Regions from separate parts of the Arthrobacter rhamnosi genome, predicted to be linked through region 2. Evidence: riboswitches for the same ligand, from Rfam matches in the RefSeq annotation. Region 2 holds a riboswitch; each other region holds the start of a gene.

Region 1 (3,266 bases), on a different contig from region 2:
TCGGCCCAGCCACGGACACCGTTGGGGGACCCCGGGTCCCAGTCACCCACCCCTTCGGTGAAGGAATCGCCAAGGGCCACATAACGCTGGGGAAAGGTCACCGTCAAAGATTACCCTCGGCACCGACGGCCCCCGGGATAAGCTCGACGGAGCCATCCGTTGACACCCGCACGAAGGACATCATGCCCGACGCATCCCCCGACGCGACTCCGGACGCGACTCCGGACACGGCTCCGGACACCGGATCGCGCGGCCGACGTGCCGCGCTCATCATCAATCCCATCAAGGTCACCACCGTCGACGTGCAGGGCGCTGTCCAGCGCATCTCCGCCGAGGACGGCTGGGAGGAGCCCCTGGTCATCGAGACCACCGCGGACGACCCCGGGCACGGCCAGGCACGCGAGGCCCTCGACGCCGGAGTGGACCTCGTGATCGCGGCAGGCGGGGACGGCACGGTGCGCTGCGTGGCCGAGGAACTCGCGGGGACCGGCACCATGATGGCCCTCGTCCCGCTGGGCACCGGCAACCTGCTGGCCCGCAACCTCGACATCGCCATCGACGATCCGGATGCCGCCGTCGAGGCCGCTTTCCGCGGGACCGAGCGCACCATCGACGTGGTGCACGTGACGGTGGACCGGGCGCAGGACGCGCACGTGTTCCTGGTCATGGCCGGCATCGGGTACGACGCCGCCATCATGTCGGACACGCGCGACGACCTGAAGGACAAGGTGGGCTGGCTGGCCTACGTCGACGCCGGGATCCGCAACCTGCCGGGCAGGCCGGCGCGCACCACCATCTCGGTGGACGGCGGCAGGTCCTTCGAGCGCCGCTTGCGCAGCGTGATGGGCGGCAACTGCGGCAAGATCATGGGCGGCCTCGAGATCTTCCCGGGCGCGAAGATCGACGACGGCCTGATGGACCTCATGACCCTGGCACCCCGGGGGAAGTTCGGCTGGCTCGCCGTCGCCGGGAAGCTGTTCACCCGCGGCAAGGGCAAGGACCCATCCCTGGAGTACTTCCAGTGCCGCACGGCCGAGGTCACGCTGCACGAACCGCTGGAGGTGCAGCTCGACGGCGATCCCCTCGGCAAGGCCACGCACATGGCGTTCGAGGTGAAGCCGGATTCGCTGCGCCTGCGGATGCCGCTGGGGTACAAGGACCCCGCCGTCGTCAGTGAGCCGCTGCCCTAGCAGGGGAGGATCGGCCGGCTACAGCCAGGGCTTCGGGTCGACCTTCTTGTCGTCGACCATCACCTCGAAGTGGAGGTGGCAGCCGGTGGAGTTCCCGGTGCTGCCGACCGCCCCGAGGGCTTCCCCGCGCTTCACCGTGGTGCCGGCCGGCACGTCGAGGGCGCTCAGGTGGTTGTAGGTGGTCTTCAGGCCGTCGCCGTGGTCGACCACGATGCGCTGGCCCCCGCCGTAGGCATGCCAGCCGGAGTCGACGACGGTGCCGGCATCCGCTGCCTTGACCGGCGTCCCGCAGGCGCCGGCGAAGTCCAGGCCCTCGTGGAGTTCGTCCGAGGCCCCACTCACGGGGTTGACGCGGTAGCCGAAGGTGGAGGCAACGACCGGGTTGTCCACCGGAGCCCCGAAGGCCTTGCGGTCCTGGAGCGCGGGAGTGAGTTCGGCGGAGAGGGCCCGGGCACTCGCGATGGCCGGGGCGACACCCTCCACCGCCCGACCGGCACCCTCGAGGGTGAAGGTCACCGGCGCTTCCGCAGCAGCCGTGACGGCCTGCATGCCTGCTGCAGGGGTGGCCGCCGTCGTTGCCGAGGGTGCGACGGCACCCAGCAGCAGTCCCGCCGAGGCAATGAAGAGGCCGGCCGTAGCGGCGTTTCCGCGCAGTCGCGCGAACGCCGTCGTACCTCCGGCTCTTTCGTGCCGGAGGTCGCGGCGCGTCGGCTGCGAAACCCACTGAAGGGCGCGATCGTCGGAGGCGCGATGGCGCTCGGGCAGAACGGTATGGAGCAACTGCTTACCTCTCTGGAACGCCGGCGAAGTTAGCTGTCGGATTCGAGCAAGAGTTGACTCGGCCCCTCTGCGCGGCCCTCCACCGCGGGAATGCCGCAGGCGGGGCCGGACTAGCATGGAAGGGCTTCACCCCGAGGCGGTTCAAGCCGCCGGAACGTGGGTCCTCCACCCCTGTCACAGTGTGTTCAGGCGGTCCGCTGACAGGGTTAGGCGTACGGACCTGGATCTGGAATCCAGCTTTGACTGCTTAAAACAGTAGGTCAGAGCGCACGAAGTTACAATTTCGTTATCGCATCTGGGGATAAATGTGATAAAGGTCGCCCGATACCCGACGTGGTGCAGGAAGCGGTCCGGAACGGTTCGACGGCTGGATCAGGCCAGTTCCGCGCGCCCCTTGCGCCAGTAGCCCATGAACGCGACCTGCTTCCGGTCCACGCCCACGTCCCGCACCAGGTAGCGCCGCAGCCCGCGCACGACGGCAGCCTCACCGGCGATCCACGCGTAGAAGGGCTGCGTGCCGGAGGGGCGCCCGGGATTGACCGTCGACTGCACGACGGCCGCGTCGAGCAGCTGCGGGGTCTCCCAGAGGATGGTCCCGTCGACATCGACATCCTCGGGCTCGCTTCCCCCCTGGACATCCGGGCCCGAGAGCGACACCCATCCCGGCACGCGCACCGCGTCCCGCACGGCTGCCTCCAGCAATTCGCCGTGCGGCTTCCCCGCCCGGGCCAGCCAGGTGACGGTCACCGCCGACCGCGTCGCGATCGGCTGGACGTCCTGCAGGTCCGGGACCTCGAGGAACGCGGAGCCGCTGATGTCCTCGGGGAGTGCCTCGAGGATGGCGCTGATGGCCGGTACTGCCGTCTCGTCCCCGGCGAGGAGGACGTGCTGGGCGAGGCCGGGGCTCCACTCGATGCCTCCGTACGCACCCGCCGTCCTGCACTGCGCCGCTGACGCGTTGGGGCCGATCATGCAGACCCGGTCGCCGGGCCGGGCAGCCGCGGCCCACTCCGACGCCGGGCCGCCGCGACCGTCGTCGTCGAGGTGCAGGACGAAGTCGACGTCGATCTCCGTCCGCGGGCCCCGCCGGCGCGCGGTGCGCACGGTGTAGGTGCGCATGAACCCGCGCTCCTCCGCCTCCATGCCGAGCCACAGCTGGTACCAGTTCGATGCGTTCCCGCGCTCCATGAGGCCTGCGATATCGGGGCACGGCCGGCCGGCCGACGGGATGATGACCTTGATCCGGAGGTCGAGGCTGTCCCCGGCCACCCCGAACGCCTCGAGGCACGCACCGCC
Region 2 (3,266 bases):
GGCGTTCCGCGCGGGCGAGGGCTGCGCAGGTGCGCTGGAGCAGGGTCGCACCCGCCAGGACCAGTCCGGCCTTCGGCACGCCGCCGAGCCGGGAGGACCTGCCACCCGCGAGGACGACGGCGTCGAACCTCGGTACGTCGGGTGTCACGCAGCTGTCTCGCTGAGGAACTCGTTCCACTGCGGCGCCGGCTTCTCGAGCTCGCGGATCTGCCACTGCGGTCCCCGCGGAGGCATCGGCACGGTGCGCAGCTTCCAGCCGAGGCTGCCGAGGGTCTTGTTCCCCTTGGCGTTGTTGCACTTCAGGCAGCAGGCCACGAGGTTCTCCCAGGTGTCCCCTCCGCCCCGGGACCGCGGCAGGACGTGGTCGATGGTCGAGGCGGTCTTGCCGCAGTAGGCGCACAGGTGGTTGTCGCGACGCAGCACCCCCCGCCGCGTGGCTGTCAGGTCGTGGCGGTACGGGATCTTCACGTAGCGGTTGAGCAGGATCACCGAGGGTCTGCCGAGGATCTCGGTGGGGCCGACCACCGGTTCGCCGTCCTCCGCCACGACGCTCGCCTTCCCCGTGAGCACAAGCACCAGTGCCCGGCGGAATGTGATGACCGCAAGTGGTTCATACCCAGCATTCAGAACAAGAGTGCGCATGCGTGGCCTCATTGCTGACCTGTTCCCCGCACCGGTTGCCATCCCGGGGTACGGGAGAAGAGCTTCGGATTGACACTGCAAGGGTAAGCCGGAGACCGGCCTGCGGAGAATCCCGGCCGGGCGGGCTTGACGTACCGCGCCCGGCTCCCTCCTGCGACCGGTTAAACGCAAGGAACCGGCACAGCGTGCCGGTTCCTTGATCCTGATGCGTGCGGTGATCAGCCGCCAACGCGGATGTACACGCCACCCGAGCCGAGCTCGGCCGGTGCGATCACCGTGGTGTTGCCGTTGAATCCACCGTGGACGGCCTGGCCGCCACCGATGTAGACCGCGATGTGGGCTGCACCCATGCCGCCGTCGGCGTAGTAGATGAGGTCACCCGGGATGGCCTGGCCGGCGCTCACGGTGCGGCCCAGGGAGAGGTAGCCTGCCGGCCAGCCGTGGAAGTTGATGCCGGCAGCGGCGAGGGAGTTGCTGACGAGGCGCGTGCAGTCCTGCATGACGCCGAGCTGGCCCTTGGCAGCGGCGGCGATGGTCGCGGCGACACCGGAGGAGACTGCAGGGGCGGGAGCAGGTGCGGGAGCAGGTGCCGGGGCAGCTGCGCGAACCGGGGCGGCTGCGGGAGCCGGCGCGGGAGCGGCGACGGCCTGGACAGCAGCCACGGCCTGGACGGCGGGAGCCGGAGCAGCGGGAGCCTTCACGACGGGAGCCGGAGCGGCCGGAGCCGGAGCAGCGGGAGCCGGAGCAACAGGAGCCGGAGCGACGGGAGCCGGAGCGGCGGGGGCCTCAGCGACAGGAGCCTCGACGACAGGAGCCGGAGCTGCGGGGGCCTTGACGGCCGGGGCCTTCTTGGCGACGACCGGCTTGGCGTGGACCTTCACCGCGGTCCTGTTGAAGGACACGACGGTCTTGGACGACGCCACGACGGCCTGACGGGCCGAGGTGACGGTGATGCTGGAGGATGCGACGTCGCGCTGTGGCTGGAGATCGGCGGCGTTGGCTGCAACTCCGCTGGTCAGCACGAGGCCGGAAGCCGCGGCGATGACGGCGGCCTGGCGGCCGACCGATCCGGCGTTCGACGCTACTGCGGCGGAAAGAGCGGTCAGCGGGTTGGCGTTCTGGGGCGCGCGGTGGCGGGACAGCGAAGAGCTGGTGGACACGTTGGATTACCTCTCCCAACGCCTGCGAGGTGAGCTGTCGGATTCGGATGGGAGTCACCCGGCCGCTGCGCTAACAGCGACTTCACCCCAAGGATTTCTCGAAAGAAACCCGAAACTTGGTTCCCCCGCCTCTGCCATGCGATGGTGCGGACGGACCTCGAGCAATGGCAGAGCTAGGCGATTTGCAGGAGGGTGCCGGATCTAGAGCGAATTTGGCACGAAATGAACCGTACAACACAAATGCAGGTTATGTCACATTCTGGTCACAGAATGGTGTGTTATTGGTGACGGCGATTACGCCGCGACGGATACGAACACGTGGGACGCCACCTCGGGAGGCAGTTCCAGTGCACCCTCGACGCCGGGTACGCGCACGGAGACGTACCCTCCGACGGACTCGAGGTTCAGCTGCGCTCCCGGGCGCAGGCCGCCCTCGTCGAGCTGCGTGAGGAGTTCCGGATCCACCTGGATCGGCTCCGCCAGCCGCACGAGCGTGACCTGCTTCTCCGGCGAGTACGTGCCCATCGCGGAGAGCAGCGTGACGACGCCGTCGGTGAACAGCTCGGACTGGACGCCGCCGATGGCCTCGAGTCCCGGGATCGGGTTGCCGTAGGGGGATTCGGAGGGCTTTCCGAGCAGTTCGTAGAGCCGGCGCTCCACGCGTTCGCTCATCACGTGCTCCCAGCGGCAGGCCTCGTCGTGGACGTAGGCCCAGTCGAGCCCGATCACGTCGCTCAGGAGCCGCTCCGCGAGGCGGTGCTTCCTCATGACGCCGGTGGCCCTGCGGCGACCCAGTTCAGTCAGTTCGAGGTGCCGGTCGCCGGAGACGACCACGAGTCCGTCGCGTTCCATGCGACCGATGGTCTGGGAGACGGTCGGCCCCGAGTGACGAAGCCGCTCGGCGATGCGGGCGCGGAGGGCGACGATGTTCTCTTCCTCGAGCTCAAGGATGGTCCGCAGGTACATCTCGGTGGTGTCGATGAGGTCCGTCATGCGGTTCAGCTCCTTGGTGCGGTGAGGTCGCGCGGCTGGAATGCCTCACGCCGGTGGGGGTGCCACGGCCGGCACAGCCAGCTCCGCCCCACGCCTCCCAAGGTTAACCCATGGCGCGACGCGCCCGGCAATCAACTCCGACGACGCCACCGGCAGGCGCAGGAGGTCTCCCGCTCCGGCGTTCACAAATGGAGGGCCGACCTCCGCTGGGGCAGAATGAGGGCGATACCCGCCGCCGACACAGCTGGAGCGACCATGAACGACCTGCCCCGCATCCCCGACCACCTGCTTCCCGCGGACGGGCGTTTCGGCGCAGGCCCTTCCAAGGTCCGAAGCGGGCAGATCGACGCACTGGTGTCCGCCGGGCAGTCGCTGCTGGGCACCTCGCACCGCCAGGCTCCCGTCCGCAACCTGGTCGGCCGAGTGCGTGAGGGGCTCAGTACCTTCTTCGACGCCCCCGAGGGGTACGAG
Region 3 (3,266 bases), on a different contig from region 2:
GCCTCCACCGGATGCAGGCCGCGCAGGGGCAGGCGTTCGTGGTGACGAACGGCGAGCCGCGCCCCATTGCCGAGCTGCTGGACGGGATCTGCCGCTCCGGCGGCGTCCGGCCCCCCGCGTGGTCGGTGCCGGGGGCACTGGCCCGGGGCGCCGGCGCGGTGATCGAACGGGCATGGCTGGCACTCGGACGCGCGGAGGAGCCTCCCATGACCCGCTTCCTGGCCGAACAGCTCTCCACGGCGCACTGGTTCGACCAGCGGCACACGCGGGCGGTGCTGGACTGGCAGCCGTCCGTCAGCATCGAGGAGGGCCTCGAGCGGCTCGCTGCGCACTACCGCGGCTGAGCCCGGCACCAGGACCCGGCAGGACCGGGCAGAACCGACCGAACGGACAAGGAAGGGCGGGATGCTGTGCATCCCGCCCTTCCTTCGTATCGTCCTGCTACCGGCGCAGGGCCGGTGGAGGGTTATCGCGTGTAGTAGCCGTCGACCGACATGGCGTTGACCGAGTGCACGAGCGTTCCCTGCGAGGGGTTCAGCGCGCTGATCATCTGGCCGTTGCCGAGGTAGATACCGACGTGGCTGCCACCGTTCTGGCTCACCAGGTCGCCCGGCTGGGGGTTGCTGGTGGGCGTCAGGGCGGCGAACTGCGACCAGGTGGTGCGCGGCAGGCTGATGCCGTTCTGGGCGTAGACCCACTGCACGAAGCCGGAGCAGTCCCAGGCGCCGAAGGAGGTGCCGCCGTAGACGTATGCCGAGCCGAGGCCCTGCATCGCGGTCGCGGTGATGCCGCTGGTCGCCACCGGCGTGAACGCTGCGGCCTGCGTGCTGAGGCCCGTCGAGTTGCCTGCCGGAGCAGCTGCGGGAGCCGCTACGGGTGCAGCGACCGGAGCCGCTACGGGTGCAGCGACCGGAGCCGCTACGGGTGCAGCGACCGGAGCCGCGACCGGTGCGGCGACGATGGCTGCAGACTGGGTGGAGTACTGCTGGGGTGCAGCGGAACCGCCGAGGGAGATCGACTGGCCGGGGTAGATGATCGAGCTGTACCCGAGGCCGTTGGCCGTGAAGACGGCCTGGAGGCTCACGCCGTGGGCTGCTGCGATGCTCCCGAGGGTGTCACCGGCCTGGACGGTGTAGGTACCTGCCGCAGCGGTGGTCGCCGCTGCCGGCTGGGTGCTGATGGACTCGACGCTGATCTCGCCGGCGGCGCTTGCCGGAAGCGCTGCACCGAGCATGATGCCGGAAGCGGCAACGACGACGGCGGCGGGCTTGCCGGCCACCGAAGCAGTGGCGCTGACTGCGCGGGATGCGGTGACGAGGGGGTTGATGCGCGTGGGGACTGCCCGGTGGCGCGCAAAAGTGCTCTTCTTGGACATGCTGTTGCCTTTCCCAATGCCTACGAAGTTAGCTGTCGGGTTCGGATGGGACATCCGGACGCGTTTCTCGCAGACCACCGCCCCCGGTGCTGGTCTACGCGCGTCTTAACCCCAAGGACTCACACAGGTGAGTCCGCTATTGGTTCCCCCGCCCCTGTCGAACGTGTTGAGCGAACGGTCCATCCTCATCGACAGGGTTAGGCAGTGCGAGGATGGGCGCCCGTCCGTGGTGGACCGGGTGCGGGCTTAACCGTACGCGGTCGAGCGCGTCTTGTCACGTTTGGGTCACGAACGCCGTATCGCGACGGGGTCCCGGAGCCTCGGCTAGGATCGCGCGTTGCGCGGTCTGGGCTGGCAGAAAGGGCAGAGGAAGGACGACCGGTTCATGAATGCCTCCCGCCGCAGGAGGGTCGTCCGGCCCTCCGACAGGCACCGGCGGCAGGGCTGCCCGGCACGCCCGTAGGCTTCCAGGTCGCGTGCGAAGTAGCCGGACGCACCGTTGACGTTGACGTACAGCGAGTCGAAACTGGTGCCGCCGGCCTCCAGGGCCCGCCGCATCACGGTGGTGACCGCCTCGACGATGCGGAGGGTGTCCGGCCGGCGGAGGGTGTCGGTGGGACGGGCATAGTGCATCCTCGCCGCCCACAGGGCCTCGTCGGCATAGATGTTCCCGATGCCTGAGATGAGGCCCTGATCGAGGAGTGCACGCTTGAGGCCGGTTCTCCGCTCCCGGAGCCGGCGGTGCAGGGACTCCGTGGAGAATGCCGGGTCGAGGGGATCGCGGGCGATGTGCGCCGCCTGGCGGGGAATGAGCGGGAGGCTCCCGCCCCCGAGTCCGCCTGGCCGGCCATCGGCCGTCGGCTCGAGGTCCGTCACGAACATGCCGCCGAAGATCCGCTGGTCCACGAAACGCAGGTCCCCCGGGAGCGGAGTGCCGTCGGCATCGGCTGCGGCGGACAGTCTCAGCCGCACCTTCAGGTGCTTCTCCACCGGGGCGTCGGGGTCCTCGACGAGCAGTTGCCCGCTCATCCCGAGGTGGGCCATGAGGGCGGTGGAAGGAGCGGCGGAGGGAGCGCTGCGGGGGCCGTCCGGATCCTCGAGGATCATCCAGAGGAACTTCCCGCGGCGCACGACGTCGCTCACGCGGGCACCCGTGACGTTGCCGCGGAAGTCCTCGACGCCGTGGACGTGCCGTCGAAGCGATCGCGCGTCCAGCACGTCGACGTCCTCGACCGTACGCCCGGTCACCCAGCGCGCCAGGCCTCGGCGGACCACCTCGACCTCGGGGAGTTCAGGCACTCAGGCCCCCGCGGACGAACCGCCGGCCGCTCCGGGCCCGGCATCCGCACCGGGTGCGTCGGCGAGGAGCCTCCACGACTCGGCCGCCGCCGCCTGCTCCGCTTCCTTCTTGGAGTGCCCGCAGCCGGAGCCGTAGTCGACGCCGCCGATCACCAGGCGGGCCGTGAACGTGCGGGCGTGGTCGGGACCGGTCCCGTCGACCTGGTAGTCGATCAGCCCCAGGCGACGGGCAGCGGCGGTCTCCTGGATACGGGTCTTCCAGTCGGTGCCCTCCCCGAGGACCGCTGAATCCCGCAGGAGCGGTCCGATGAGCCGCATGACCATCGCGCGTGCGGTCTCGATCCCGTGGCTCAGGTACGCCGCCCCGATGACGGCTTCCATCGTGTCGGCGAGGATGGAGGCCTTGTCGCGGCCGTTGGTGAGCTTCTCCCCCTGGCCGAGCAGCACGTAGTCGCCGAGATCGAGGGAACGGGCCACACCCGCCAGCGCCTTGGTGCTGACGACGGCGGAGCGCCGCTTCGCGAGTTCACCCTCGGACAGGCCGGGATTGTCCCGGTACAACGCATCCGTCACGGACAGGCCGAGCACGGAG

Evidence for each region. Region 2 has a riboswitch for cyclic di-AMP ahead of ACX80I_RS09110 (NlpC/P60 family protein). Riboswitches for the same ligand answer to the same signal wherever they lie in the genome.
Region 1: it holds a riboswitch for cyclic di-AMP, as region 2 does, so the genes downstream of both, ACX80I_RS11695 (M23 family metallopeptidase) here and ACX80I_RS09110 (NlpC/P60 family protein) in region 2, are expected to answer to the same signal.
Region 3: it holds a riboswitch for cyclic di-AMP, as region 2 does, so the genes downstream of both, ACX80I_RS01350 (C40 family peptidase) here and ACX80I_RS09110 (NlpC/P60 family protein) in region 2, are expected to answer to the same signal.

What each region holds. Positions count from the first base shown of each region.
Region 1 is NZ_JBTNDT010000005.1:141,611-144,876, forward strand. Features, by position in the region: gene ACX80I_RS11685 (SGNH/GDSL hydrolase family protein) at 1-101, opposite strand, end outside; gene ACX80I_RS11690 (diacylglycerol/lipid kinase family protein) at 183-1,190, shown strand; gene ACX80I_RS11695 (M23 family metallopeptidase) at 1,209-1,970, opposite strand; cyclic di-AMP (ydaO/yuaA leader) riboswitch at 1,974-2,172, opposite strand; gene ACX80I_RS11700 (siderophore-interacting protein) at 2,343-3,266, opposite strand, start outside.
Region 2 is NZ_JBTNDT010000004.1:46,366-49,631, reverse strand. Features, by position in the region: gene mobA (molybdenum cofactor guanylyltransferase) at 1-148, opposite strand, end outside; gene ACX80I_RS09115 (HNH endonuclease) at 145-642, opposite strand; gene ACX80I_RS09110 (NlpC/P60 family protein) at 861-1,802, opposite strand; cyclic di-AMP (ydaO/yuaA leader) riboswitch at 1,808-1,985, opposite strand; gene ACX80I_RS09105 (iron-dependent transcriptional repressor DtxR) at 2,097-2,795, opposite strand; gene serC (phosphoserine transaminase) at 3,051-3,266, shown strand, end outside.
Region 3 is NZ_JBTNDT010000001.1:264,364-267,629, forward strand. Features, by position in the region: gene ACX80I_RS01345 (NAD-dependent epimerase/dehydratase family protein) at 1-344, shown strand, start outside; gene ACX80I_RS01350 (C40 family peptidase) at 467-1,375, opposite strand; cyclic di-AMP (ydaO/yuaA leader) riboswitch at 1,378-1,558, opposite strand; gene mutM (bifunctional DNA-formamidopyrimidine glycosylase/DNA-(apurinic or apyrimidinic site) lyase) at 1,700-2,674, opposite strand; gene rnc (ribonuclease III) at 2,675-3,266, opposite strand, start outside.